One region of the Arthrobacter sp. TJ-236 genome, then DNA from elsewhere that is predicted to be linked to it. Evidence: riboswitches for the same ligand, from Rfam matches in the RefSeq annotation. Region 1 holds a riboswitch; each other region holds the start of a gene.
The links. Region 1 has a riboswitch for cyclic di-GMP ahead of AC4D16_RS07425 (response regulator transcription factor). Riboswitches for the same ligand answer to the same signal wherever they lie in the genome.

Region 1 (9,578 bases):
CCGCGAACGGGCCCTCGGCGAGATCGCCGTGCTGACGCGCGGCATCGATGTCGTCGAGGACGGGCATCAGCGTGGTGATGACCCCGATGACCGCCTGGTCCCGTGCGACGTCGCGGTCACGCTCGACGCGGCGCCGGTAGTTCACGTACTCGGCCTGCAGCCGGAGCAGATCGTTGCGGAGTTCCGCGACCACGTCCACCGCCGGGTTGCTCTCGCCGCCGGCCTCGTTGAGGATCGCCTCGGCCTGGGCCAGGGCGTCCCCCTCCGACGCGTCGGCCGCGGGAGCGGCCGGGCCGCCGGCCGCGGGATCCCCCGCAGCCGGCTCACCGGCGTCGTCCTGCTGCCCACGGACCTCACCGGTCTCGGGATCGATCTTCCGGTTGTCGCGGAAGTTCACCGGTTCCGCCTGGTGCTCTTCGTCGTTTCCGTGGTGCGGCATGGCTACTTCTTCTCGTTGGTGTCGTCGTCGACCACCTCGGCGTCGACGATGTCCTCGTCGGCGCTCGCGGAGGCGGACTGGTCATCAGCGGGGGCGCCACCGGCCTGCGAGGCGTCCTGCTGCGCGGAGGCGTAGATGGCCTCGCCGAGCTTGGACTGGGATGCCTGCAGCTTGTCGAACGCGGTCTTCACCTCGTCGTCGTTGTCCTGGCCCTCGAGCGCCTTCTTGAGGGCGTCGACGTCGGCCTGGACCTCCGTGCGGACCTCCTCGGGCAGCTTGTCCGAGTTGTCGGCGATGAGCTTGTCCACCGAGTAGGCGAGCTGCTCGGCACCGTTGCGGGTGTCGGCAGCCTCGCGGCGCTTCTTGTCCTCGGCGGCGTGCTCCTCGGCCTCGCGCACCATGCGGTCGATGTCCTCCTTGGAGAGGGACGAACCACCGGTGATGGTCATCGACTGCTCGGTGCCGGTGCCCTTGTCCTTCGCGGACACGTGCACGATCCCGTTGGCATCGATGTCGAAGGTGACCTCGACCTGCGGCACGCCGCGGGGGGCCGGGGCGATGCCGGTCAGCTCGAACGTACCCAGCGGCTTGTTGTCGCGGGTGAAGTCGCGCTCGCCCTGGAAGACCTGGATGGCCACGGACGGCTGGTTGTCATCCGCCGTGGTGAAGGTCTCGCTGCGCTTGGTCGGGATGGCCGTGTTGCGCTCGATGAGCTTGGTCATCATGCCGCCCTTGGTCTCGATGCCGAGGGAGAGGGGCGTGACGTCGATCAGGAGCACGTCCTTGCGCTCGCCCTTCAGCACACCGGCCTGCAGTGCGGCGCCGACGGCCACGACCTCGTCCGGGTTGACGCCCTTGTTGGGCTCCTTGCCGCCCGCGAGCTCACGGACGAGCTCGACGACGGCGGGCATACGCGTGGATCCGCCCACGAGGACGATGTGGTCGATGTCAGCGACCTTGATGCCGGCCTCGGAGATGACGTCGTTGAACGGCTTCTTGGTGCGGTCCAGCAGGTCCTTCGTCAGGTCCTGGAACTTGGCACGCGAGAGGTGCTCGTCGAGGTGCACGGGCCCGTCCGCCGTGACGGAGAGGTACTGGAGCGAGATGTTCGTGGAGGTGGCCGAGGAGAGTTCCTTCTTGGCCTGCTCGGCAGCTTCCTTGAGGCGCTGCAGGGCGATCTTGTCCTTCGACAGGTCCGCACCCTTGGCCTTGGCCTGCGAGAGCAGGTAGTCGACCACGCGCTGGTCCCAGTCGTCGCCGCCGAGGCGGTTGTCGCCAGCGGTGGACCGCACCTGGATGGTCGAGAACGCGTCCTCGTCCTTGCCGACCTCGAGGAGCGAGACGTCGAACGTTCCGCCGCCGAGGTCGAACACGAGGATCAGCTCGTCCTCCTTGCCCTTGTCGAGGCCGTAGGCGAGGGCGGCCGCGGTGGGCTCGTTGACGATGCGCAGCACCTTGAGGCCCGCGATCTCACCGGCCTCCTTGGTGGCCTGGCGCTCGGCGTCGTTGAAGTACGCCGGAACGGTGATGACGGCGTCGGTGACCTTCTCGCCGAGGTAGCTCTCCGCGTCGGTCTTCAGCTTCTGGAGCGTCCGCGCGGAGATCTCCTGCGCGGTGTACTTCTTGCCGTCGATGTCGACGTTCCAGGCGGTGCCCATGTGGCGCTTGACGGAGGCGATGGTGCGGTCGATGTTGTTGACGGCCTGACGCTTGGCGATCTCGCCGACCAGGACCTCGCCGGACTTGGAGAAGGCGACGATCGACGGCGTGGTGCGGGCGCCCTCGGCGTTCGCGATGACGGTGGGCTCGCCACCTTCGAGGACCGAGACGACCGAGTTGGTGGTTCCGAGGTCAATACCTACTGCACGTGACATGCAAGTTCCTTTCGACTGCCCGGGATTTGCGAGGCGCTCATCCGCCGGGCGCGTGGATTGAGCGTTCTGCACTCAACTGTAGTCCCGCGGGTCGGTAGGACCAAACCGGGTTGAGTCGAACCGACTCAGGTTGACAGCTCAGGCAGCAGGCACGGCGGTGATCAGCCCTTCCCGGAAGGCGTCGACGAAGAGGGCGTGATCCTCCCGCACCCGCTCCGCGTAGGACTCACCGAAGGTGACGATGTCCTCGATGAACGCCTCGGTCGCCGAGCCGACGGCGGCGAGGATGGCCGTCTCGGTACGGAAGGGCACGAGGTCGTGGTCGCTGTCCTCGTCGGTGGAGCAGTGGATCTTCGCCGTCGCCTGCCCCAGCGCCTCGAGCACCGGGGCCATCTGGTCCGGTTCGGTGAGGTCGTCCCAGGAGAGGTCGCGCTTGTAGGGCGAGAGTTCGGACACCACGAAGGAGACCCCGCGGAGGGTGGTGTGGCCGAGGAAGGGATCGGTGTGCGGCTGCAGTGATCGCTGACTGATCACGGCCCGGTGCCCGTCGTCCTCGAAGAAACCCCGGACGCGCTCGTCGTCGACGATCCGGCTGGGCGCCGCGATGGCCGACTGCTTGAGGGTCACGATGATGTCGTTCTCCTGTGCCTCGTCGAAGCCCTCGATCAGCACGTTGTAGGCGGGCAGCCCGGCACTGCCGATGCCGAACCCCTTCTTCCCCACGATGCCCTTCACGCGGTAGTACACGCGCCGTCGGGACCTGTCACCGTCGGGGATCGTCTCCAGGTAGCGCGCGAAGGCCTCGGCCACCTCCGCGTACTCGGCGTCGTCCAGCATCCGGATGGAGCCGTCGTCACGGAACTGCCGCTCGTCGTCCACGATCAGCGTGAGTGCGTCGAGCAGGCGTGTCCGCCGCGCCGAGCGGGCCTGCTGCAGGACGCGGTGGATGGTGCCCTCGGTGTTCTCGAGCCCGAAGGCGAAAGCCGACTGCTCGTCCTCGACGTAGTCCGCCACGCGACCGAGGTAGGCCTCGAGATAGGTACGCGCGAGAGCGCGGACGGACTGCGACGGCAGCGCCTTCTGCCAGCACAGCAGCGTCAGGGACGCGACGAGGCGGCGGAGGTCCCAGGAGAAGTGGCCCACGTAGGCCTCGTCGAAATCGTTCACGTCGAAGATGAGCCGACCCTCGTTGCTCATGTAGGTGCCGAAGTTCTCCGCGTGCAGATCGCCGTGGATCCAGACCCGGGCGGTCCGCTCGTCCGCCCAGGCGTCGTCGAGCTCCGCCATGTCCGTGTAGAAGAGGGCGGCGCTGCCGCGGTAGAACGCGTACGGATCAGCGGCCATCTTGCGGAACCGGGCGCGGAAGGCGAGTGGATCCGCCACCATCAGGTCCTGGTGGGCCTCGACGAGCGTGCTGACGATGAGCTGCTGACGTACGGTGCTGGCGTCCATGCGCCCACGGTACGCGCGCAACCTGTGCGGCCGGCGGCGGTGATGCGATACTTCCCGGATGGACCTGGACCAGTGGTGGATGCTCGTGATGCCGCAGACGCGTGACTGGCTGATCGCGCACAACGGCGAGCCGCTCTCGCCAGAGGTGGTGGCCGACATCAGCCGGGCGGGCGGCCTGATCGCCTCCGAGACCTGGTGGATGGGCGAGCGTGGACCGGACGGCGTCCACCTGTCCGACGCCGCCACGGACTGGATCGAGGAACGCGCCAACCTCGAGCGGTGAACGGGGAGGGAGCGGTCACCCGAGGACGAGCATCACGGCGAGCGCCAGCATGACGACGGCGATCAGGGCGTCGAGCACGCGCCACGCCGACGGTCGCCGGAAGAGCGGGGCGAGGTAGCGGGCGCCCACCCCGAGACCGGTGAACCACAGCACGGAGCCCAGCCCGGCGCCGGCGGCGAACCACCACCTGCCGTCGGTGCCGTGCGTGCTCGCGAGGGAGCCGAGCAGCAGCACGGTGTCGAGGTACACGTGCGGGTTGAGCCAGGTCAGGGCCAGGGACGTCCCGAGTGCGGCCTGCCACGACGTGGCCCGCGTGCCGCCCTCGGCGTCGAGCGCCTCCCCCTGCACCGCGCGCCGTGCCGCGAGGACCGCGTACCCCGTGAGGAAGAGGGCCCCGGCCCACCGCACGACGTCGATCAGCACCGGCGCGCGCTCGATGATCACCCCGAGTCCGCCGACGCCGAGGCCGATCAGCAGCAGGTCCGAGACGGCGCAGACGGTGACGACGAGGGCCACGTGCGAGCGCCGTAGGCCCTGCCTCAGCACGAAGGCATTCTGCGAGCCGATCGCGATGATGAGGGTGAGGCCTGCGGCGAGCCCGGTGGCGACGGTGGTGATCATGCCTCGAACGTAGGGCGTGACGCCCGGTGTAGACCAGCTAATCCTTCTTCAGCATGGTAAGAAGTGCTCATGAAGGACGTCGACGCCGCTCAGGCGCGTGCTCTCGCTGCCATCGTGACCTGCGGCAGCTTCGAGGCCGCGGCCGAGGCGCTCGCCATCACGCCGTCGGCCGTGAGCCAGCGCATCCGGGCTCTCGAGCTGTCCGTCGGGCGCCCGGTCGTATCGCGCACACGACCTCTCCGGCCCACGGAGGCCGGGCTCGCCGTCGTGCGCTTCGCCCGCCAGTTGGATCTTCTCGCGGCAGATCTCGCCCTGGAGCTCGCGGCGACCGGCGAGCAGGAGCGGCAGCACATCACCATCGTGGTGAACGGCGACTCCCTCCACACCTGGGTGCTGCCCGCCCTCGCCCCCGTGGCGGGGAACCTGCAGATCGAGGTGCTGCGCGAGGACCAGGAGTACTCCCTCGAGCTCCTGCGCAGCGGCGCGGCATCGGCCGCGATCACCTCGGTGGCCACTGCGGTCCAGGGGTGCAGCGCACATCCGCTGGGTGTCATGCGGTACGTACCGGTGTGCACGCGCGAGTTCCGGCGGATCTAGTTCAGCGCCGGCGCCACGCCGGACGAGCTCGCCGCCGCGCCGGTGATCGTGTTCGACCGCAAGGACGACCTCCAGGACCGCTACCTCCGCAGCCGCTCCCCCGGCGTCCTGGCGCCACCGCGTCACTACGTGCCGGCCGCCCAGGAGTTCGCGGAGGCGATCAGGCTCGGCATGGGCTGGGGGCTCATGGCGGAACTGGAACTGAGGGAGGGCGCGGCCGGTCTCGTCACCTTCGACCCCGGCGCTCACGTGGACGTCCTGCTCCACTGGCAGCAGTGGAGGCGTGGATCCCGGGCGCTCGGCGCGGTCAGCGACGCGGTGCGCCGGGCTGCGGGTGTTCTTCGACGGCAGGAGACCCCGTCATGACCTCGCCCCGGACCCGGGCGACCTCTCGGAAGTGTCGGTCGGCGTTGCTACCATGGTTGAGCGGGCGCACGCCCGTCGACAAAGGCAAACCTGGTGCGAGGCAGGGACGCAAAGCCACGGGACCCTCGGGGTCAGCCGGGCCGCCGAAGAGAACAGGGTCACGAAGCATGTTCCGGAGACGACATTCCGATGCATCCCGACCGGTAGCCGATGGCCTCGGCCGTTGCCCGGCACACGTGGTGACCGCGAAGGCCTCACCGCGCACTCCACGAACATCGGCCCAGTATGAATAGCGCCCCGGTCAGCGACCGCCGCGCGGCCGTGGTGATCGAGGACGATCTCGATATCCGCAATCTTGTGTGCGCCATCCTCGAGCAGGGCGGCTTCCAGGTGTCCGGGGCCACCACCGGGCGTGAGGGCGTGGACGCCGTCCGCGCCGAACAACCCACGGTCGTGACGCTGGACATAGGCCTCCCGGACATCGACGGCTACGAGGTGCTGCGCCGCATCCGCGCGACGACCGACTGCTACGTGGTGGTGCTGACGGCGCGCGACGAGGAGACGGACATCCTCACTGCCCTGCAGGCCGGGGCCGACGACTACGTGCTCAAGCCCTTCCGACCCCGCGAATTGCGGGCGCGGATCGACGCCCTGCTGCGCCGGCCTCGTGTCAGCGACGTGGCACTTCGTCTCGAGCCGCCCTCACCGGACGCCGTCGTCATCCCGCCGTCCGGAACCGGCGGCGGCGCACCCGCGGACGTCCTGCGCCATGGGAACCTGGTGGTGGACGGCGGTACCCGCACGGTGGAGTGCGCAGGCAAGGAACTGCCCCTCACGAAGACCGAGTTCAACCTGCTGCACGAGCTGCTGAACAGCAAGGGCGCCGTGCGGACCAAGGAGGATCTGGTCCGGGTGTCCCGCGGCAAGGAGTACCGCGGCTACAACTTCGTGAGCCGGACGGACGAGCGAGCCATCGAGGTGCACATCGCGAACCTCCGCCAGAAGCTCTCGCGCAGCGAGGGTGACCCGGACCTGATCACCACGGTCCGCGGCGTCGGCTTCAGGATCATGCCGAGTCGCTCGGCCTGAGCCGGAGCCGTCAGACCGATCCGGGATAGGTCAGCTCGAGCTGCCGCAGGGTGTCCGCGGCGCAGGCGCGGAGCACCTCCATCACGTCGGAGCCGGCAGACGCGTCCGCGGCGAGTGTGGTGCGCGCGGCCCGTGCGGCATCACCCAGCCGGCCCGCCCCGATCATGTCGGCCGAGATGCTGAGACTGATGACGGCATCCCTCGCGCCGGTCGTGTCACCATCGCGCAGTCGCAGGTCCAGGCGGTCGAGCTTGTCGCCGAGGCTCGTGGAGAAATCTCTCGCGAAGCGGGATACCACAGCTGTGTCCGAGAAGTCCTGCCGCATCTCCCGCAGTACCCGCGGATCCAGGACCATCGAGGGCGCGTCCGCTCCTGGAACGGCGTCGTCGGGGGAGGCCGCGCCGTCGTCCTGCTGGAAGCCGCGAGGCTGCGGAGTGGGATGCGTGGACACCCCCTCAGGGTAGCCACGGCTGAGTGCCCAGTACCGGTATCCACAGGTTCTTGCGCAAAGCCTGAGGATGATGCCCTCGACCTCACCGCGCCTCCCCCATCTCCTGCGGATCGGAAGAGGTCCAGCTCTCACTCCCCGGGAGTGATCGTGTATTCGAGGACCTGACGGGGATCCCCGTCCTGCCAGTTGACGCTGATCTGGACGCCGGAACCGAGCTTCGTCCCGACCGGCAAAGCCTTGTCGTGCGAGGCGTACAGGCCGGATTCGACGTCGGACACCCACTGGTCCACCGCCTCCGCCTGCACCCCGTAGGTGTCCACGGAGGCCACCACCTCGGCGACCAGCTCGTCGGGCTCATCGAAGACCCGGAACAGGGTGATGGTGTCCACGGCCGCACCACCCGAGGCGTCGAAGAGCTTCAGCGTGGGCGTCTCGAGCACCACCTCGCCCTCCGGCATCCTCACCGTGACCTCGAGCGGAGTGATTTCGTCCACCGTCACCATGGGAATGAAGGCGTCATCGGCGAGACCGATGTCGGACTTCGTCAGGGCGCCCGATGCGAGGTTCAACGTGGCGGACCGCGCATCCTTGATCGCCTCGACACCTCCCTCGTCGAATCGCGAGGATCCCGCCCTTGTCAGTTCCATGGCCTGTGCTCCTTCGTTGCTGCCTGATGACGAACACGCGGTGAGCGCCAACGCCGCGCACATCACGATGCCAGCGACGGTCCGCCGGAGGGTCGCACGCGTCACTGGTTCACCTCCACACCGAAGCCATCGATGATCCTCTGCGTGAGGTCGGGGATGGTGTTGGAGGGCCGGTTGGCCTCGAGCCGGTCGCCGAAGTCGGAAGCGATGATGCGCCGCGCCTCCTCCGGGTCGTTCTGCAGCAGCTCCTGGTAGCCCGGCAACGTGTCCTCCACGATCAACTTCCACCTGTCCTCCTGGTTGGCGATGTTCCCGTCGGGAAGTCCTGTGGTCCAGTCCACGCTGCCCTGCAGTGGGTTGTCCCGGCCGAAGACCGTCTCGGGTCCCGGTGCCCCCTCGGAGCCGCTCAGCGGATAGACCTCGGGGTAGCTCGTGGCACCGGCAATGCTCGGCTCCCCCACCAGGGTCATCCCCCACGTGACGACATCCCCCGTGCCCGAGCCGGAGGTGCCCATGAAGACCGCGAGCTGCTCCAGCTGCTCCAGATTCGCGCCGATCATGCCTGTGGCGGTCATGCGTCCCCCACTCCTCTGCTCGTGGCCTGGCTCATTGCCCTGCCCTCGACACCGGCGAGGATCTCACCACAGGCTATGGCGGGCGCCGGGTGGTGTCCGTGGAGAGAGGTGCCCATGTCCACCTCCGGGCAAGGACACCGGAGGGAAGGCCGATGTCACCGTGGTGACGGTACCCGTCCGAGCGCCGACGGCCACCAGATCGTCGGACCGAGGTCGTAGGCGAGGGCCGGGATGAGCAGGGAACGCACCAGCACCGTGTCCAGCAGCACGCCGAACGCGACCACGAAGGCGATCTGCGCGAGGAACAGGATGGGGATGACCCCGAGGGCAGCGAAGGTGGCGGCGAGGACGACGCCCGCCGACGTGATGACACCTCCTGTCACGCCGAGCCCACGCAGGACCCCCGGCCGGGTGCCGATGCGCAGCGACTCCTCGCGGACGCGGGTCATGAGGAAGATGTTGTAGTCCACGCCGAGCGCCACGAGGAAGACGAACGCGAACAGCGGGACCGAGGCGTCGGCGCCCTCGAAGCCGAAGATGCCGTTGAACACCAGCGCCGAGACGCCGAGCGCCGTCGCGTTGGACAGCGCGACGCTCGCCACGAGCAGCACCGGGGCGAGGACGGAGCGCAGCAGCACGATCAGGACCAGCAGGATCACGAGCAGCACGATCGGGATGATCTTCACGAGGTCCGCGAGCGCGGTGTCGTTCGTGTCGATCGCCACCGCCGTGACGCCTCCCACGAGCGCGTCCGTCCCGGCGTCGTCGAGCGCTGTCCGCAGCTCGCGCACCACGTCCTCGGCGCGGTCCGAATCGGCCTGGTACTCGAGCGTGCCGCTGATGAGCACGCGGCCGTCCTCGACGACGGCGGCACCGGTGGGATCCGCCGTGACCATGGCGTCGGAGATGCCCGCCTGCCCCGCGACGACGTCGAGCGCGGCCTCCTGCTCCACCTCGGGTGCCACGACGTACACCGGGCTGCCCGAGCCGGCGTCGAAGTGACGGGCCAGGGCGTCCTGACCGTCCACGGCGTTCGAGGGCGTGAGGATCAGGGCCGACTGCGGCACCCCGTTGGCCTGCAACTGGGTGAGCCCGAGTGCCCCCGCCACCAGGATGAGCAGCGAGGCCACCCACACCGCGCGCGGACGTCGCGCCACCAGCAGGGCCACGCGCCGCCACACACC
Region 2 (9,578 bases), 160 kb from region 1:
CCAGTAGCGGACAACAGTTCGCAACCCCAGCACTACATGCACAGCACTCATACCGTGATTATCCCCAGATCGGTCTCGCAAACGGGGCAGGGAGCATCGCCCCTCCTGGATGGGAGTCCACAGGCGGATCCGGCCGCCCGCTAGCCGATCCCTGAGCGGACTCAGCGGCAGTCGCGTCTCGCTGTCAGATGAGGTCAAGCGGGAGTTCAGCTCGGAGTGTTGTGACCATCACCACCAAACATGAGTGCAACTCTCTCCAAGGACTTGAGTGGGGAGTACCAGAGCACAACCTCGCCGCCCAAGAACTCATACACCTCATCGAGCGTGACGACGTTGGCGACTGTTTCTCCCTCGTCGGCGCCAGGAGCGTCGGGATCAGTACGCCAGTAGTCAGCTGACCATAGGAAGTCTGCCGGCTCGTAGATGCGGTCGATAGCGGCCGAGCCCCAGACGATCACGAAAACTTGATGCCCCGCCCATGGCCCGGATTCGACAGATCCGGCGAATTCCCGGCGCCCATCAAGGACTGCCTGCCAATGCGGGGCAAGGCCATAAGTAGGCTCAGGAAACCGCTCGAGCTCCCGGACGCGATTCATCCGCTCCTTCAGCTCCGCGCGAGCTACCTTCCTAGCTTTCCACCACATAGGTCAAGGATGACGGATACAAGACGGACGGGAGCCGAACGTCCCCTGAGGATCCCTCAGCGGGCGCTTTCTCGGGCGGGTATATCGCGACAGTGAGGAGATCCTGTGGTTCGGATCGTGGGTTGGTTTAGATGTGGGTGCTGAGAATGACGCGGCCACGGTTGAGTACCTCGGTTATGAGGAGGCGTTCGCCGTGGCTGAAGTCCGGGCTGTAGTGCTCGCCGGCCGGGGTGATGCTTTCGAGGTTGTTGCCGTAGAAGAGTTTGTCGTAGCACGCGGAGGCCTCCGGTCCGCGATCATCCAAGGAGCTTCCGACACTGCGGGCAATATCGTTGAACAGGTTCCACCCGCTGAGTAGCTGCGCGCAGGTTTCGTCCGAGGCCGGCAGTTCCAGTAAGCGTTCGAGGTCGTCCAGGTTCTGAACGTCGTCCTTTCCCTTCTCGAGGCTCAGACCGTAGCGGTGTGCCACCCTCTCAAGCTCGATGGGGGTTCGCGCGGATACTATCCGGCCGTCGTCGACAAGCACCCGGTCGGTATCACCGTCGTCCTTGCCGGTTCCGTCGTCGGCCTGCCACACCATGCCCAGATTCTGGCTGCGGAAGCGGATCCAGTGCTCATATGAAATCATCACCCTTTGGATACTACTTACGGCCCGCTGCTTTACTCAGGCCGGGCTTCCAGCTCGCCCTTTGAATTTCCACTCAGATCGATGCACCTCACAGTGGAATATGAGCGGACCGACTTGTGTGAGTGTCGTTCGAAAGGATTTTCTAGCGGGCGTTTACTTCCTCGCTTGTTGGGTCGGGCACGGTTGAAAGGCGCCGGCCAAGGCGCCATTCGAGGCCGTCCACCTCGATGCGCAGGACCGGAAGCGTGCCTCGGCGGAGGAACCGCCGTCGCTGCTCGACGCGTCCGCCCCCTCGAAGGTAGGCGCGCATGACGAGGCAGAGCCTTCGAAGTTCGGCTTCCTTTCTTGCTTCCACGTCGTCATAGTCGAAAAGGATGGTCTGGACGTCCAACTCAGGGACAAGGGCGTCCATCCTCCCGTAGCTTGCCCGGATGATTGCTGTGCGGTCCATCCTGGAGCGGTTGCTTAAGTGGACCCCGTGCAGCCAAGAGTCGTCGATGGAAGCGATTGGTGTCGCAGTGAAGTTCTCATCGAACACCTCCGCGACGACGCGGTCGAGCATGGCTCTGATGTCGATGATCATGATGGAAGTATCGCAGGGCCGGCGGTGAGCGGATCCGGATACAGCAGCACCTTAAACTTGAGGAATCCAGGGGTCCACGAACAGGCTGAGGGATCACTTGGCGCTCTTCCTTCGCTAAGGAACCCTCTTGCCGTTGAAACCATGAAGCAGCCCGAGGCGGGTTAGCGAAAGGTGTGGCGGATACCAATCGAGCTCAAGGGGAGCACTCTCCCACGTCCGGTGAAGGGATCGACCACCGTGCTACTTCCTTGACCGCCGATCCTTGGCCTTATCGACGCGATCGACGACTACTGCCCCAACGATGACTAGGACGATCACGGCTACGCCTATCCCTGTGATGAGAAGTGCGAGGTTGATCGGCATCGCATCCGTGTTGATTCGCGTGGGGTACATGATCCGATCCAAGCCTGCGACGCCCGACGAACACAACTACCGAGGTCACGCACCTCTCGCCAGCACTCGGAACGGCCACTCAGCCATGAGACACCGCACTTGATCAGCTGGCCCTGAAGCTGTCCGAATGGAGGATGGCTATGCGGTTCGGACGTACATGTGGAGATTGGGCAGAGCGCTAGTCGACGTGACGGCCGCTGACGCCGCCCTTGCGTCTCCGTCGGCGCCGCCTGGCACGTGTGTTTTTCGGGTCAGGTAAGAGCTTCCCCAAGATCGCGCCACCGTCCTCAGGAACCATCCGACCCGCAACTAAACCCGCGAGAAGTAGGACCACCGCCGCTGTGACACCTAGTGACAAGGCGTCCCACCAGAAGTCGCGGCTCCAGTCCGATGGGCTGCCGACAGCGATTAGGTGATCTGGGTCCAGGGGATCCACGACGTATATAGCTTGCGCGCCGATCGACTTGTCGGGCAAGAAGTGGGCGAAGTCGATCTCGCGTTCCTGCCCCTGAATCTCCACGTAGTAGTACTCCGAGCTACGCCCGCCGTAATCGATCTTGGTGATCGGTGCACTTCGGCGGGGTCCCGTGGCGACAACTTCTCGGGCGTGCGCGAAGCTGGCGTCGGCGGAGACAACTATAAGTGCGGCGGACATTAGGACAAGAAAAACAGACAAGAACGCGAAAATCCGCCGCCGCGGCAAGGGCAGTGCGTCGAAGCGATCGGCGAGCTGGCCCTCTCTATCACGCAACCGGAGCGCCCAACTCCTACTCATGCCGGAATCGTATCGGTCGTCTCCCCGAACGCTCACGCACCGGTAGGGGATCCTCAAGTGAGATGGAGCGTCTCCTCTTATCAGCCTGCTACACGTCATCACTGGAGTATCGATATTCGTGGCGAAGGGTTCTGATTCGCTTGATCGCCGTGAAGATCAAAAGTGGTCCGAGGATAGCAGCTACAACGGCTGCGATCGTCGCTCCAGTGGAGGGCTTCCAGAAGGCGAGAAACACTAGTGCAACCGTGAGCACACCAAAAGCTATGCTCTGCATCGTCCACCAGATTGTGCCGCGGCGGACTGTCGGATGGGCAGATCCGTTGTTCAAATTGTCTCCCGCTGATATGGAGGTGGGCGCTGTTCAGCCTCTTGTTCTCGAGCAAAGCTACTACGAACAAGTTCCTTCGACTCGTCCCGCAAGCCGGTCCTTCAGTGGGACACAAATGACGGAGCGGCTGCTGACTCGCCTGAGTTACTCACGCCCGATCAATGCGATTCCCATATGCCCCGCCCGAGAAAAAGCCCGGTGATGGTGCCCTAAACGGGACACTTCAAGCATGTTGATTGCTGTCTCAAGGTGACGTGCAAGCACGGCACGAGTGTGACGGACGTGCGGAACGCGCCACCGACGGGGGCAGCTTGCACCGGAGTCACCGACGTGAGGTGAGCCCCGCTCTGAAGGCATCGGACGCCGTCGTGGAGCTGTTGATGCGCCAGTCCGCTTCCTTGTCGATGTGGAACCAGACGAGGGCGGCGACGTCCGGCTGGGCGGACAGGTAGCCGAAGAGGCTGCTGATCCACCCTGCCTTCGAGCCGCCGAGCTCGGACGCGGAGGTTTCCGCGATGACGATCGGCTTACCGGGAGCCAGCTGTCGCAGCTGCGCGAGGCCCTCGCCGAACAGTGCTTCCGGCTCCTGCCATGCGCTCCAGGACTGCGAGGTGCCCCAGTTGTAGCCATCGAGCGCCACGACGTCGACATACCCGGCTCCCGGGTAGAGGCCGCCGAGGGGAGTCGAGCCCCAGTAGGGCACATTCGGATTCCAGACCCAACGCACGTTCGAGGCACCCGTGGAGGCCATGACCTCATGGACGTGGCGGTAGGCCGCGACGTAGTCGCCCGCGCCGTTCCCGTTGACACCCTCGGCCCACGGGTACCAGTCGCCGTTCATCTCGTGCGCGAAGCGCAGGTACACGGGCTGGCCCCAGGCGCCGAGTGCCAGGCCCCACTCGCGGATGTGGGCGTCGTAGTCGCCCGCCGTGATGCGGTCGAGCGAGTAGGCGGGCTGGTCGACGCCGCCACCCCAGGCCCAGGGCTCCCACGTCAGGAGGGTCTCCGCGCCACGCGCGCGGACGGCGTCGAGTTCCGCGATGGGGGCCGGCTGCCGGAAGTCCTTGTAGGAGAGCACGATCGAGGGCGCCTCGCCGGCCAGGCGCGCCACCTCGTCGAGTTCGGCTGCGGCCGCGGGGCCGCCGTTGGTACCGACGCCGAACCGGATGCCCTTCGCCGGGTTCACGGCCGGTGCCGGGGCCGCGGCGACGGGCATGACGGTGTAGGTGGCGCGAGCCGCTACCGTGCCGGCCGTCGCCGTCACCGTGATGGCGCCGGAGCCCGCCGGGACCACCGAGGTGCGGAAGGTGCCGGTGGACGTCGTCGTGACGGTGACCGTCGCTGAACCCGCGGTGAGGGTCGTCGTCGCGCGCTTCGGGAAGCCCGCGCCCGTCACGGTCACGGCGGCTCCGGGCGCGCCCGTCGCGCTGCTGAGGCTGATCGTCGCGGCCGCACCGGCGGACGACGGCGTCAGGCCGACGAGAAGGAGCACGCTCGTCACCGCGATGATCACGAGGCGGAGGACGGCTGGGCTCGGAAGTGATGCCGGGAACGGGGAGCGAAGAGCGGGAGACATGTGACCTCACTGGTTTCGGTGGCCCGGCTGACCGCGTGGGTCCCGTGGCTTTGCGTCCCCGGCTCGCGCCGGGTTTGCCGTTGTCGTCGAGCGCCTGCTCCGGGCTGAAGGATCTGCCGGGGTGTCAGCGGTCTGGTTCTATTCTGCCGCCGGACGAAGCACAGTAGGGCGGACTTCCGCTGAAGTGTGCCGAAGGATCCGCGCAGGTTAAGCGCAGAGGGCTCCTGCTGAGCCGTCGGTTTCCGAACACGTGCCGTGGCGCGGGTGAAGCGGTCCTTTGTTCGCGCATCCCACACCGGGCGCGTGCGAGCCGTTACTGGGAATCGTTGGTGACCTCCACCACAATGGGTGCGGGTGCGGGCATGTCGATGCCTGCCCTAAGGAGAGCGAATGAAGCGAAGGACGGACTTCACGGCAACGATCGCGTCGCAGGTCGAGAACTTCCTACCCACCTTCAACGCGCGCATCGGCCCCGAGCTCGCGAGGGTGTTCGAGCGCGAGCAGCAGGACCTCCGGCGTGCCGGTGTGCCGAGGGACACGGCGGTGGTCGGTGACAAACTGCCGGACGCCGTGCTGTGCGGCGTGGACGGCTCGTCCGAGCGATTGAGCACGCTGCTCGTCGGTGCCGCCGCCGTGATCGTCTTCTACCGCGGCTCGTGGTGCCCGTTCTGCACCATCGCGCTGAGGACCTACCAGCGGGAGCTGCGACCGGTCGTGGACGCCCTCGGGACGAGGCTCCTCGCGGTCAGCCCGCAGGATCCGCACAGGGCGGCCGCTTCCGCCCGGGCGGAGGGAGTGACGCTCGACCTGTACTGCGACGAGGGAAACGCACTCGCCCGCAGTCTGGGGATCGTCATGACTCCGAGCGAGGAGGCGATGAGCGCACGGGCTGCGCTCGGGATGGACGTGGTGGGTGCTGCGATGGACCGCACCACGACCATCCCGTACCCCACGGTGCTCGTCAGCGACGCCACCGGCACCATCCGGCTCATGGACGTGCGTGCGGACTACACCACGCGGACCGAGACGTGCGACATCGTGGATGCCCTCATAGCGCTCTGACCCGCTCCGGAGTCGCCGACCGCGCATCGGGCGTATCAGGTCCCTCAGGCGAAGGAGACCGATCTGAGGCTGCGCGGGGACAGCCTGTCCTGCAGCACCAGGGTCGCGGCGCCGAGCGCCGCGGCGTCGTTCCCGTTGACCGAGAGCCGGACCTCGACCGGATGGATGGCGCGGGCCAGTGCGCGCTCCGCCAGGGCACTGGAGATGATGTCCACATAAAAGCTCCCGGCCGTGGAGAAGGCGCTTCCGGCGAGGACGATGAGTTGGAGATCGAGGAGGTTCACCATGGAGATCACCGCGCTGGCCACGTACTCGGCAGACTCCCGCATGAGGCGGAGCGCCGTCTCGTCGCCGTCGGTCGCTGCCGAACCGATGGCCGCGAAGTCCTCCGAGATCACCCCTGTGAGCGGGAGGTCGAGCGTCCCGGCTACGACGGCAGCGGCTGCCTGCGCCACCACCACTTTCGGGCTCGCGTACAGCTCGAGGCAGCCGATGTTCCCGCACGGGCAGGGCAACCCCCTGGCGTCCACGCTCACATGACCGATCTCCCCGACGTTCGAGCTGACGCCCTGGTAGATGGTGCCGTCCATGACGATCCCGGAGCCGATGCCGGAGCCCATGTACACCGACGCATAGGTGGAGTACCCCTCCGTGGCGCCGAGCCAGTACTCGCCGATCGCCGCGGCGGTCGCGTCGTTGTCGAACTCGCAGTGGAAGCCGGTGGTGGAGGAGAGCGCCCGCCTGATGGGGAAGTCGCTCCAGATCTCCAGGGACGGCGCGTACCGGACCGTGCCGGCCACGCGGTCGAGCGGCCCCGGCGTCGCGATGCCGAGCCCGACGATGCTCGACCGTGCCACGCCGGACTCGAGGATGAGCGCGTCGATGTCACGCGTCATACGGCTCACCACGGTCAGGGGGCTGGTGTCTCCCGGGCCCTCGACGCGTCGCCGCGCCATCACGTGCCCGCGGAGGTCGGCCACGATGTACGTGATGTAGTCCTGCCCGATGTGCACGCCGAGGCCGAGGCGCGATGCAGGATTCAGTTCGAGGAACATCCGGGGTTTTCCGCCGGTCGATTCACCACGGCCGGATTCCACCACGATGTTCTCGGACAGGAGGGTTCTCACGAGCGTGGAGATGGTGGCCTGGGTGAGCCCGGTCTTCTCGGCCAACTCCACCCGGCTGATCGGCCCCCAGGAGCGGATGAGGTCGATGATTTTACCTCGGGAAGACTCGCGGCGGCGGGTCTTTTCGATCACGGTCCATGGTAGCTCAGGGCCTCGGGAAGTTGAAGGCTTAACCTTTTGGGCCGTCGACCTCCGCTCGTCGGCCGCGGTCACCGCTCCACGGCCCTGATCCAGGCGTCGGCGATCTCCTGGTGGCCCAGGGGTGTGGGGTGCACGCCGTCGGCGGCGAGTGCCTCTGCCCCGAGGGTCGCGGCCCTCTCGCGGAGTGTGCGATCCGTCGGCACCACCGTTGCTCCGAACTCGACCGCGAGGCGGTGGACGGCGTCGATCCGGGTCTGCACGTCGGGGCGCCAGGCCTCCTGCCCTGAGTCGATCGGCAGCACGAAGGGCTCCATCAGGACGATGCGCGTGGCGGGTCCCAACGCGCCGAGCAGGCCGCGGTAGCGATCCTCGAACGCCGACGGGTCGGAGTGCTGTCCGCTGTCGAACAGGCGCCAGGTGTCATTGATGCCGATGAGCACGGTGACCAGGTCCGGCTCGAGGGCGACGACATCCTGGTGCCAGCGCTCGCCGAGATCGGCCAGGCGATCCCCGCCGACGCCCGCGTTGCGGACCCGGGCGCCGACCAGCGTCTCGTTGCCGGCGAGGAGACGCACGTAGCCGTGACCCAGCCCTTCGGGATCCTCGCGGCGGCCGCAATCCGTCACGCTGTCACCGGCGAAGACGATGGTTCCCTGCAGCACGGTATGTCCTCTGATCGGTCACTATCTTCAGTAGATGAACTTAGTACCAATGGGCCTTCAGCGATAGGCGGACCTCGATCACCATGCGGCGCCCGCCCCGGTGTGCACGCATTGAAGGGCTTGGTCCCGTGGCCCGAGGCACACCCTGACCGTCCCGTGCCTCACCAAAGCGACAGCCTGCGGACGTCGTCGAGGCCGGTGGCGTGCTCAGTCCCGAGCAGGCGGTGCTGGTCCACCTGCAGGCCGAGCCGGCCGGGTGATGCAGGCGGGGGTCCGGATCCTGAAGGATGGAGCTGACACCCGCCGCCGAACGGAGACCCGTGCACCTCACGATCGATCGCACCACGTACGACGCCCCCGACGCCGTGCTCCTCCGGACCGCTCAGCAGGCGGAGCTGCACGTGCGCTACGGGAGCGAGGACCACGAACCGGGCGAGCCGCCCACCGCGGACAACGTGCCCTACTTCGTGGTCGCACGCACGGCCGACGGCGAGGCCGTGGGCTGTGGCGGTCTGCGTCCGCTCGGTGAGGGCGGGTTCGAGATCAAGCGGATGTACGTGCGGCCGGAGCTGCGCGGCCAGGGCGTCGCCACGGCGGTGCTGCGTGATCTGGAGGACGAGGCGCGCGCCCGGGGCTGCCGGGAGCTGCTGCTCGAGACCGGGACGGAGCAGCCCGATGCCATGCGCTTCTACGAGCGTGAGGGGTACCGGCGGATCGATAACTTCGGCCTGTACGCGGGCGAGGACCACTCCGTCTGCTACGCCCGGGTGCTGGACTGAGGATCCGGTTCACCGCGTCACGGCGGAGGTGACGTCCCCGACGACCGCGCCGAGGGAGGCGAGGAGGGCCTCGGCGTCCGTGAAGAGCAGCGTGTCGAGCGCACCCGATCCCATACCCACCCGGCCAGTGATCCGCTCATCGGCGTAGACGGGCAGCGCCGTGCGGCTGCCGAGAGGCGTGATGGTGCCGGGCTGGTACCCGGTCAGTTCGAGCGCGGCCTTGGGTGTCACGAGGGAGGCCTTGTTCACGGCGAGGAGGGCGCGCAGCTTCGCCCAGTCCAGGCGTCTCGTGCCGGGGATCAGGACGAAGACCGGGGTGCCACCGCTGATCTTGACGACGAGGGTTTTCACGCCGTCGTCCTCCGAGAGCCCCTGCGCCGCCGCGAGGTCGCCGAAATCGGTTTCGCCGTCGCGGCTCACGAGCTCGACGGCGAGGCCCCGTGCCGCCGCGTCCTCCGCCGCCGCCGAGCCCGCGTCCAAGCCCGCCGCCGAGCCCGCCGCCGAGCCCGGCGAAGACACCGGCGAAGACACCGGCGAAGACGCCGGCTGCGAGGTCGGCGACGAGACCGACGCGTCGGCTGCGGGGGGCTGCGCGGGGCCGGGGCGAGAGGCGTCGGTGTGGCTCAGGGGCTCAATGTAGGGCGCCGGGACAGCACCGACAAGCCACACCGGCAGCACAGAGGAGGGACCGGCGATGACGGTCGATGGCCGCCGTCGCCGGTCCCTCGTGTGCTGCGTGCTCTACCTGGCGATGATGTCATCCACGTAGATGGTGCCCTGCTGGACGCCGTTCTGGCCCTGTCCGAGGTAGAGGCTGAACTGGGTGACGTTCGCCAGCTTCCCGGCGTCGAGCACGGCGCCCGCGTTCGCGGTGTCCCAC
Region 3 (9,578 bases), on a different contig from region 1:
AGCCCCGCGAGGAGCACCAGGACGAACAGTCCGACGACGGAGCCGACTAGCCAGCTCATCGCCGTGTTGGTGGGCGAGCCTGATTCCCATACCTGGGACGTCGCCTCGTTGGCGTCCTCCTGGGCGATCACCTCGGTGATGGGCCCGAGCCGGAGGCCCGGGTCCGTTGCGAGCGTGTCGGCGAGCGCCGCCGTCGCGCCGTCGTCTGTCAGGAGCCCCCAGTCCACCGTGTGGCCTTCGGCCTCGGGCTCCGGCCGCGAGGATTCGAGCCAGGTGACGGCCCCGATCTCGGGATACTCCTCCGCGATGCCGGGTGCCAGCACCTGCTCCAGCCAGGCCCGTTTGATCTCGGTCTCCGGCGCGCTGTCTGCGTCCTCGGGATCGAACAGGGCGGCGGTCTGCACGATCATCCGCTGGTCCCTGCCGGAGGCGTACTCCTTCGCGAAGTCGATCTGCGGGGCGCCGGGAGCCGCGCCGTACACGCCGGCGAGCTGGTCTGCGAACTTGTCCGGCTCCGGCAGCACGGACGTCCGGATGGCACCCGAGTAGGTGCGGGCGCCGTCGGTGACGGCGACCTGCCCGCTCTCGTAACTCCCGAAGTGGTAGAGGGAGAGCCCCACCCAGTCCACGGCGTCGTCGCCCGGGTAGTAGGGCGCGTAGGGGTCGTCACCGCCGTCGATCAGGCCGTTCCCGTTGCTGTCGAGTGCCGGGACGCTGCCCGATTCCAGCCCCTCGACGGCGCCGTACGCCTCCGTGAACGGGTACCCGGCCGCGTACGACGGCGCCCACACCATCGCCGCGGACGGCACCTCGGCGTGCACGACGTCCGCGACGGCGCGGAAGGCGGCCACGTACGCGTCCGGCTGCTGGCCCCAGCCGAACCAGGTGCCGTTCATCTCGGGTGCGAAGCGGAGGAAGAACGCGGTGCGCACTCCCTCGCTGATCCGCCCCAGGGTCTCCGCCAGGTGGGCGGCGTCCTCTGCCGTGAGCTCCTCGAGCGGAACGGTCGGTTCGAGCGAGACGACGGCCAGCGCGCCGAGCGGTGCGTTCTGCCGAGCGAGGTCCGCGAGGTCGCGTTCGGCATCGGCGTCGAGCGGGTAGGCGACGGGACGGCTGTAGAACGACGGCGTCACGCCGGACCGGTCCGCGTAGGCGCGGGCGCCGGAGGCGGACCAGTCGAGTTCCGGGCCGAAGTAGCGCCCCTCGGTGAGCGACGTCGGGTCCTCGATGGGCTGCTGGTCCTGCGTCGTCATGGTCACCGCTGGGGCGGCGATGGCGCCGGGAACCGCGGTGAGGGCGGGTGTGCCGAGCGCGATGAGCGCTGTCAACCACACTGCCATCAGAATCCGGACGGGTCCCCTCCGCCGATTCCGCCCCCGGGTGAGACCGGTCATTCCCTGGCGTCCTGCCTTTCCTTCGCACGAGCGATGTCCGCCTGATAGTGCTCGTAGCCGCGGTAGCGGACTGCTTCGATGATGACGCTGAAGATCACGAGGTCGAAGATGACCCAGACGATGTTTACGGTGGTGCCGAGGACGTCCGCCTGGCCCACAGCGAGGCGGATGATCCCGATGATCGCGGCCCCCACCAGCAGGCCCATGGCCCAGAGCTGCGGCTTCACGAGGTCCCAGCGGAGCTGCGCATCCTGCTGCAGTGTCTTCGGGGTGACGGCGAAGTCCAGGCTGCGTCCCAGGTACACGTTGCCGAACGCCGAGGTGACCGAGCGGATCCACACGGGGAACAGGGCCAGCGAGTACTGCTGGCCACGCCAGGTCTTGGTGCCCTTGCCCACGATCGCGAAGAGCAGCTGGTTCACCACGAGGAAGGGGATGAGCCGCGAGAAGAACTCGATGCTGATGGAGTTGACCGGGAGGATGCCGAAGATCAGGTAGATGATGGGCGCCGCGATGTAGATCAGGGCCGTGAAGCCGGAGAAGTAGCTCCACATGGTGGCCCCGTACATCAGCTTCTGGGCGATCGTCAGGCCCTTCTGGGCGAAGGGGTTCTCGCGGAACATGACCTGGATGGTGCCCTGCGCCCACCGGAGGCGCTGGGTCAGCATGGAGTTGAGGTCCTCGGGCGCGAGGCCGTCGGCGAGCTTCTCGTGGTGGTAGGCGGACTCCCACCCGAGGGAGTGCAACCGCATGCAGGTCGCCATGTCCTCGGTGACGGAGATGGTGGCCATCGGCATCACGGCCTGCGCCTCCCCGCTGCGGTCCGCGTTGACGGAATCGATGAGGACGCGGACGGCGTCGATCGCTGCGAGTGGCGACCAGGCGCGCTGGGCGAGCTGGTCGAGGGCGGCGTCGTCGACCACGGCGAGAGCGGGGGTCGACGCCGAGGCGTCCTGCAGACCGGCGTCGAGCCCGGCGATGTCGAGGTCCTCGAGCGACGCGAGATCCGCGTGGAACGCAGCGATGTCCGCGCTGACGAGCAGGCGCGTGATGGAGACCATCCGCTGCTGGAACTCGTAGGTGACCTCCGAGATGCCGTGCCCCTTCTGCAGGCGGCGGCGCACCCTCCTCAGGTCCTTCGCCACGAGGTCCAGGGCGTCGACCATGCGGTCGTTGCCCGGATCCAGCCCCTTCTTCGCCTTCGCTATGACCTTGTCCGAGGTCTTCAGGGCCTTGTGCAGGGCCAGTTCGATCTCCGTGACGTAGCGCGTGACGCCGAGCTGCATCAGGGCCTCGCGGCGGATGATGGCGTTGGAACCGCAGAAGAAGGCCGCGTTCCAGCCGTCCTTGCCCTGCTGGATGGGACCGTAGAACAGCGGCGCCTGGCTGCCGAGCGGGTCCGAGTCCGGAACGTTCACGAAGACCTGCGGGGTCTGCACGAGGGCCATCTTGTCGTTCGTGAAGTACCCGAGCGTCCTGTGGAGGATCTCCGGATCGGGAATCTGGTCGGCATCGAGGATCACGAGGAACTCGCCGTCCGTGGACGTCAGGGCGTTGTTCAGGTTGCCCGCCTTCGCGTGCCGCGGCATGTCCTTCCAGTCCGCCGAGCGCGTGATCCAGCCGATCCCCTCGGCGTCCGCCGCCTCTCGGACCTCCGCCCGGTTGCCGTCGTCGAGGATCCATGTGCGGTGCGGGTAGCGGATGGCCTTCGCCGCACGCGCCGTGGTCAGGACGAGATCCAGGGGCTCGTTGTACGTGGTGATGAAAACGTCCACCGTGAGGCCCTCCGGCGCCTCGGGCGGCGTGCGCTTCTTCAGCTTCCAGACCGTGAAGCCGAACAGCAGCGAGTCGATGAGCGAGTAGGTCTCCGCGAGGACCAGGGGTATGGCGATCCACCATGCATCCCAGTTGATCGAGTAGAGCCAGCGCCACACGATGTAGTTCAGCCCGAGGACGGTGGTCACGAGCACCACGGCGCGGATCAGCAGCCGGCGTCCGCCGGAGTCCTCCTGGTGCGGGTTCATCTCTGCGGCCGTGGACCCCGATGGTTCGGTACTCATGATGCGGGACTCCCGTTCCTACCTGTGCGCCTGGCACTGCTTCGGTGCCGGCCGGACGCCGGACCGGTAGCGCTGGGCCGCCCATCCGGTGTCAGGGGCCGCGAATACTGGAACAAAGGTACCTGAGTGTCCGGACGGGTCCCATACGGGATAGGCCGGGTTGACCCACTGCGTCAATCCTGAGGCATTGCTGAGCGAATCCGCCGGGTGGGGGCGGCGGATCGGCGGGAGGATGGAAGGGCCGGAGGCCCTGTGGTCGAGGACCGACGGCGGCGCTCGGGCAACCGCTCAGCGACAAGGGCAAAGCCGGTGCGAACCGGTGACGCAAAGCCACGGAACCCTCGAGGTCCGCCGGGCTACCGAACGAGAAGGTCTCCGCCATGCTTCCTTTTCCCGTACGTCGTCGTGCCCGCCAGGCAGTCACCGTCGAGACCCGCCCACAGCACCGGCGTCGGAACGCGGCGTCCTTCATCGGGGCCGTGACCGCAGCGCTGATGCTGGCGGTCGCCGTCCCGGCACCCGCGACCGCCGCCGACACCACCCCGATGGCGGCCAACCCCGGCCCGGTGGGCGACTTCGCCTGGAAGGGCTTCAACTGGGAGAAGCGGTGGTGGAGTGGCGCACCGAACTACAACAAGCTCTTCGACCCGGCCAACGTCAGCAGCCCCGACGCGAACGGCCATGTGACCATGACCCTCTCCAACCCCACGGGCAAGGCGGCGATCGGGGCGGAGTTCAACACCACGCGGCACGGCTTCGGGTACGGCACCTACAGCACCACCATCGAGAAGGACCTCACCACGCTGCAGAAGGAAGTGGTGTGGGGGTGCCTCTTCACCTACGACCCCGCCGTGGCCCCCGGCTACAACGAGATGGACCTCTGCGAGGCCAGTTCCTGGGGCGGAGGGAGCAACTACAACCAGGTGTGGCCGGTGACGCAGGGCCACGGCTTCTGGTTCGACGCCACCAAGCCCCCCGGAGTGGGCAACAACACCGCGATCTTCGGTGTCACCAACCACCCAATCCTCACCCACCGCCTGGTGTGGGAGCCGAACAAGCTCACCTTCGAGACCTTCGCGGGGGAGGGCTACGCCGGGCCGCTGCTCAAGCGCACGGTGTTGGAGGGCGAGAACGTCCCCGAGCCCGCTCGCGAGACCATCCACTTCAACCTGTGGGTGACCGACGGCGGCGGAGGCACCCCTGCGGCGGTCAAGCCGGAGAAGGTGGTGGTGAGGGACTTCTCCTTCACGCCGGCTCCTGCTCCGGCGCCTGCCCCTGCTCCGGTTCCGGCGGCGCCAGCCCCTGCTCCGATTCCGGCGCCAGCCCCTGCTCCGGCACCTGCCCCTGCTCCGATTCCGGCACCTGCTCCGGCACCTGCCCCGGCTCCGGCACCTGCCCCTGCTCCGGCACCGGCACCGGCACCGGCGCCAGCCCCTGCCCCTGCTCCGGTGCCCTCCATCAAGCTCGCCGTGGCGAGCGCCAAGGTGCGCGGCGGGATCATCACGGCGCTGGCATGGTCGGGGACGAAGGCGACGACGGTGACCCTCGTGACGAACGGCGTCAGGACCACCATCCCCAATACGGGCCGCTACTCGACGACGACGACGAGGGCGTCCGTCAGGTACCAGATCTGCGAGGGGACACGCTGCTCGCCGATCGTCCTCGGCGGGAAGTAGCCCCCGCGGCAGGATGCCCGTCCGACGGGGGACTCAGCCCTGCGGCTACTCCTCGCAGCCGCAGGGCTGAACACATATCCGGTCGCGGTTCGGCGGGTTGTCGCAGGGCTAGCTTGGATCCATGACCCACCTTCTCGCCTTCACCCACCGCTGGGGCGCGCCGACCGCCGCCGTCGTCTTCTTCGTCCTCTGGTGCGTGGCGGAAGCTGGACGGATGGGCGGGAGTTACGTCACATGGGACGGGGCGATCCCGCTCGCCATGATCACCGTGATGATCGGTGTTGCGGCATGGCAGCCAGCGGTGTCCCTCGTCCTCATGGGAGTGCTGCTCGTGGGTCAGCTGGTGACCCTCGTGCCGCCGATGAACGAGAACACGTGGCCCATGAACTTCGGTCTGGCGTTCGCCTTGTTCTTCGTGATCGCCAATTCGACGCGCAAGCTCCGCATGATCGGGTTCGCGGCCATCCCGGTCGTGGCCGCGACGGTGTGTTTCCTCCTTCTCTCGCGCCAGTACAGCGGTCAGCTGACGAACCTGGGCGGTCCCGTCTTCGCGTCGCGGTACGAGATGGTCGTGGCGTGGACGATCCTCAGCTCCTTCGCTGTCCTCGCTCTCGGCGTCGCCTGGCTCGCGGGCTTCCTCCTGCGGAACTCCGAGGAGCGGCGGGCGCTCGACCGCGAGCGCGAAGCCTTCGCCGAGAGCCTCCGCAGCACGGAGGTGGATCTTCTGATCGAGCAGGAACGGACGCGGATAGCCCGGGACCTCCACGATGTCCTGGCTCACTCCCTGGCCGTGATCGTGGCGCAGGCGGACGGCTCGCGCTACCTCAGCAGGGATCAGTCGCCCACGGTGCTGCGGGCACTCGAGAACATCAGCGATTCCGCGCGGAAGGCCCTCACCGATGCGCAGCGGGTGATCGAGGGCGTGCGGGCCGACGGCGTGGACTCGCCGCAGCCGGGCCTCGACGACCTCGACGCGCTGACCGCGACCATGGAGGAGGGCCACCTCCTGATCAGCAGGACGCACTCGGGAGAGCCGGTCGACCTGCCCGCGGGTCAGGAGCTCGCGATCTACCGGATCGTCCAGGAGAGCCTGACGAACGCTCTCAAACACGGCGGTGCCGGGACCGAGGTCAGGGTGCACCTCGACTGGAGCGGTCCGGGCCTCGCCCTGCAGGTGGCCTCCGATCCGAAGGTGCCGCTCGAGGACCGCGTGGTATCGCCGTCGACCGGGCGGGGTATCTCGGGCATGCGTGAACGTGCCCACCTCGCCGGCGGGTGGCTCGCGGCAGGGCCCGACGGCGACCACTTCCGGGTGACGGCGTTCCTTCCCTTCGGTCCGCGGCAGGTCGATGCCTTGGGTATGCCGGACCAGGGAGCGCTCACCCGTGGGTGAGGCCGCTCCTGGCACCGTCATCCGGGTGGCCCTCGTGGACGACCAGGTGCTGTTCCGCGCCGGCATCCAGATGCTCGTCGAGTCGCAGCCGGACCTCGCTTTCGCAGGCGGCGGCGGCACCGGCGAGGAAGCGGTGGCGCTCGTCGAGCGAGGGGAGATCGACGTCGTCCTCATGGACGTGCGGATGCCCGTGCTGGACGGCGTGACGGCGACGCGCCGCATCATGGAGCTCTTCGCCGGACGGGTCGACGACCCGCCCAGGATCATCGTCCTCACCACGTTCACGCGCGACGAGGCCGTGGTGGAGGCCGTGCATGCCGGGGCGAGTGGCTACCTGCTCAAGAGTGCCGAGCCGGAGTTCCTGCTCGCAAGCATCAGGGCCGTGCACGCCGGTCACGCCGTACTCGCACCCGGAGCCGCGCACGACCTGTTCGGGCACCGCGCACGCCCTCCGTTGCCGGACCTCCGTGCGATCGACGCCCTGTCCAGCCGGGAGCGTGACGTGTTCCTGCTCGTGGCGAAGGGATTGAGCAACGGGGAGATCGGCGGCAGCATGTTCCTCTCGGAGGCCACGGTGAAGTCCCACGTGCGCAGCATCCTCAGCAAGCTCGAGGTCCGCACGCGCATCCAGCTCGTCGCCTTCGCGTACGAGCACCGACTGCTCGGCTGACTGGAACGATGCCGGCCGGTACGGGCGGTACCGACTGGGATCGGGCCGACCGGGCCGACGCCGGTGTGAGCCGCACGGATCCGGCCGATGCACTGGCTGCCTACATGTCCGCGTAGCGGGCAGCCCGCCCGAGCGCCTCGCGCAGGCCGTCGGCGTCGAGCTGCGGCCCGTAGGCGGGGGTGTCGCGCTGGAAGCGCCACCCCTCCGCGAGGGCACCGGCGTCGACGGTGTCGAAGCCGAACTCGTCGAGGAGCTCGGTCACGGCCTGCTTGGCGTCCGAGTCGTCACCGGCGATGGGCAGGGCGCGGCGGCCCGGCGTCCCCGTGGGTGTGCCGTCCGTGGTCAGCTGCGCGAAGTGGATGCCGTTGAACACCTTCACCACGGAGGACCCGGGGAGGTGGCGCTGCAGCAATTCGCTCGTGGTGGTCGTCTCGTCGTCGAGTTCGGCGATGTGCCCGTCGCGCTCCGGGTAGTAGTTGCACGTGTCGATGACGAGCTTGCCCGCCAGCGGCTCGGCGGGGACGGCATCGATGCTCCTGAGCGGGATGGTGACCACGACGACGTCGCCCCCGGTGGCCGCCTCCTCCACCGTGCCGGCGCGTGCACTGTCACCGAGTTCGGCCACGAGCTCCTGCAGCGACTCCGGGCGGCGGGAGTTGCTCATGATCACTCGGTAGCCGCGGGCGACGGCGAGGCGCGCGAGCTGCCCGCCGATGTTGCCCGAGCCGATGAACCCGATGGTGCTGCGGACGCCACGTGGCTGCACGGACGTGTCCGCCGCCGTCCGCGTGTGCCCTGTCGGTGTGGGCGTCGTGTCCGGGGCTGTGTTCGGGGCTGTGTTCTCGGTCATGCAGGGACAACGGCGTGTGCGCAGTGTTATTCCTCAGGAGTCAGGTCTCAGCGGGCGCCCGCGTCCGTCCACACGTAGAACTTCTCCGGCCGCCCCGCGGACCCGTACTGCGGGACGATCCGCGCCTGGCCCCGCGCCACGAGGAACTCCAGGTACCGGCGGGCACTGACGCGCGCCATACCGAGGCGCTCGGCCACTTCGGAGGCGGACGTCCCGCCGCCGTGCGCACGGACGTCCAGCATCACGGCGTCGAGCGTGGGGGCGGAGAGGCCCTTGGGCGGCAGGAGCGTGGCGGTGCCCGTCGCAGTCCCCGACGCGCTCCCCGGGCCGGCGCCCGGGGTCGCGCCCGTGCGGAGCAGCTGGTCGATCCGCCCCTGGTCGAGGGCGGAGCCTCCGGCGGCCGCGTGGTCGTCGAGTTCGCGGCGGTAGGCGACGTAGTGGTCCAGCCGTTCGTTGAGCACGGCCGCGTTGAACGGCTTCACGAGGTAGTGCAGCACGCCGCCGGCCACGGCGGCACGGACGGTGTCGAGCTCGCGGGCGGCCGTGATCGCGATGACGTCGAGAGGGTCGCCGGGGCGGTTGCGGAGGGCCCGCAGCACGTCGATGCCCGTCATGTCCGGCAGGTGGATGTCCAGCAGCACCAGCCGGGGCCTCAGGGTCTCGGCCAGCTCGAGCGCGCGGGTGCCGGTGTGCGCGGCCCCGACGACGTCGAACGCGCCGTGCGCGAGCAGGAAGCCGGTGTGGATCCCCGCAACCTCGTGGTCGTCGTCGACCACGAGGGTGGGGATCTGGGGAACGGTGGCGGGGAGGGTCATGGCACCTGCAGCCCGGCGCGCGCCTCGACGTGGGACGGTGAGAGCCAGACGGTGAACTCGGCCCCGCCGAGGTCGGCGTCGTCCACCACCACGTGCCCCGAGCGGCGCCGGGCGATGCGGTCCACCAGCGCCAGGCCGAAGCCGCGCGTCCCGGTCCGGCCGCCGTCCTTCGTGGAGTACCCGGAGGAGAAGATGCCGTCGAGGTCCGCCGGGGCCACGCCGGGGCCGTTGTCGGCAACGGTGATGCGGACGGAGCCAGGCTCGGTGGCCACGTGCACCGAGACCTGGCCGTCGCCGCGCCCGCTCGCCGTCACGGCTTCCAGCGCGTTGTCGATCAGGATGCCGAGGACGGTCACGACGTCGGTGGTGCCGTCCGGTGCGAGGGTCGAGGAGTCGTCGATGATGAGGTCGATGCCCTTCTCGGCCGCGATGGTGCTCTTCGTCATGAGCAGGCTCGCGGCGTCCGGGTCCTGGATGCCGGGGGCGATGCTCCCGGAGACGAGTGACCCGCCGTGGCCGGAGCGCGAGATGAAGTCGACCGCCTGCTCGGTCCTGCCGAGCTCGAGGAGCCCGGAGATGGTGTGCATGCGGTTCGCGAACTCGTGCGCCTGGGCGCGGAGCGCCTGGGTGACGTCGCGTTCGCCGTCGAGATCGGTGAGCAGCTGGTAGAGCTCGGTGCGGTCACGGAGGATCATCACGCGGCCCACCCGCGTGCCGTCC

Region 2: another riboswitch for cyclic di-GMP. It lies ahead of AC4D16_RS08260 (glycoside hydrolase family 26 protein); the one in region 1 lies ahead of AC4D16_RS07425 (response regulator transcription factor).
Region 3: another riboswitch for cyclic di-GMP. It lies ahead of AC4D16_RS10000 (LamG domain-containing protein); the one in region 1 lies ahead of AC4D16_RS07425 (response regulator transcription factor).

The regions. Positions count from the first base shown of each region.
Region 1 is NZ_JBZCNI010000001.1:1,574,415-1,583,992, forward strand. Features, by position in the region: gene AC4D16_RS07390 (nucleotide exchange factor GrpE) at 1-439, opposite strand, end outside; gene dnaK (molecular chaperone DnaK) at 442-2,313, opposite strand; gene AC4D16_RS07400 (DUF2252 domain-containing protein) at 2,452-3,765, opposite strand; gene AC4D16_RS07405 (hypothetical protein) at 3,824-4,048, shown strand; gene AC4D16_RS07410 (LysE/ArgO family amino acid transporter) at 4,064-4,669, opposite strand; gene AC4D16_RS07415 (ArgP/LysG family DNA-binding transcriptional regulator) at 4,739-5,266, shown strand; gene AC4D16_RS07420 (hypothetical protein) at 5,309-5,632, shown strand; cyclic di-GMP riboswitch class I at 5,706-5,780, shown strand; gene AC4D16_RS07425 (response regulator transcription factor) at 5,918-6,721, shown strand; gene AC4D16_RS07430 (hypothetical protein) at 6,732-7,172, opposite strand; gene AC4D16_RS07435 (hypothetical protein) at 7,301-7,819, opposite strand; gene AC4D16_RS07440 (hypothetical protein) at 7,921-8,394, opposite strand; gene AC4D16_RS07445 (MMPL family transporter) at 8,550-9,578, opposite strand, start outside.
Region 2 is NZ_JBZCNI010000001.1:1,735,706-1,745,283, reverse strand. Features, by position in the region: gene AC4D16_RS08285 (hypothetical protein) at 1-51, opposite strand, end outside; gene AC4D16_RS08280 (hypothetical protein) at 207-644, opposite strand; gene AC4D16_RS08275 (hypothetical protein) at 772-1,224, opposite strand; gene AC4D16_RS08270 (hypothetical protein) at 1,415-1,855, opposite strand; gene AC4D16_RS08265 (hypothetical protein) at 2,427-3,023, opposite strand; gene AC4D16_RS08260 (glycoside hydrolase family 26 protein) at 3,674-4,927, opposite strand; cyclic di-GMP riboswitch class I at 4,942-5,016, opposite strand; gene AC4D16_RS08255 (peroxiredoxin-like family protein) at 5,318-5,989, shown strand; gene AC4D16_RS08250 (ROK family transcriptional regulator) at 6,034-7,248, opposite strand; gene AC4D16_RS08245 (SGNH/GDSL hydrolase family protein) at 7,326-7,919, opposite strand; gene AC4D16_RS08240 (GNAT family N-acetyltransferase) at 8,207-8,698, shown strand; gene AC4D16_RS08235 (aminoacyl-tRNA deacylase) at 8,708-9,217, opposite strand; gene AC4D16_RS08230 (glycosyl hydrolase) at 9,440-9,578, opposite strand, start outside.
Region 3 is NZ_JBZCNI010000002.1:269,605-279,182, forward strand. Features, by position in the region: gene opgC (OpgC domain-containing protein) at 1-1,340, opposite strand, end outside; gene AC4D16_RS09995 (glycosyltransferase) at 1,391-3,418, opposite strand; cyclic di-GMP riboswitch class I at 3,744-3,818, shown strand; gene AC4D16_RS10000 (LamG domain-containing protein) at 3,835-5,130, shown strand; gene AC4D16_RS10005 (sensor histidine kinase) at 5,252-6,523, shown strand; gene AC4D16_RS10010 (response regulator) at 6,516-7,193, shown strand; gene AC4D16_RS10015 (NADPH-dependent F420 reductase) at 7,294-8,043, opposite strand; gene AC4D16_RS10020 (response regulator) at 8,091-8,858, opposite strand; gene AC4D16_RS10025 (ATP-binding protein) at 8,855-9,578, opposite strand, start outside.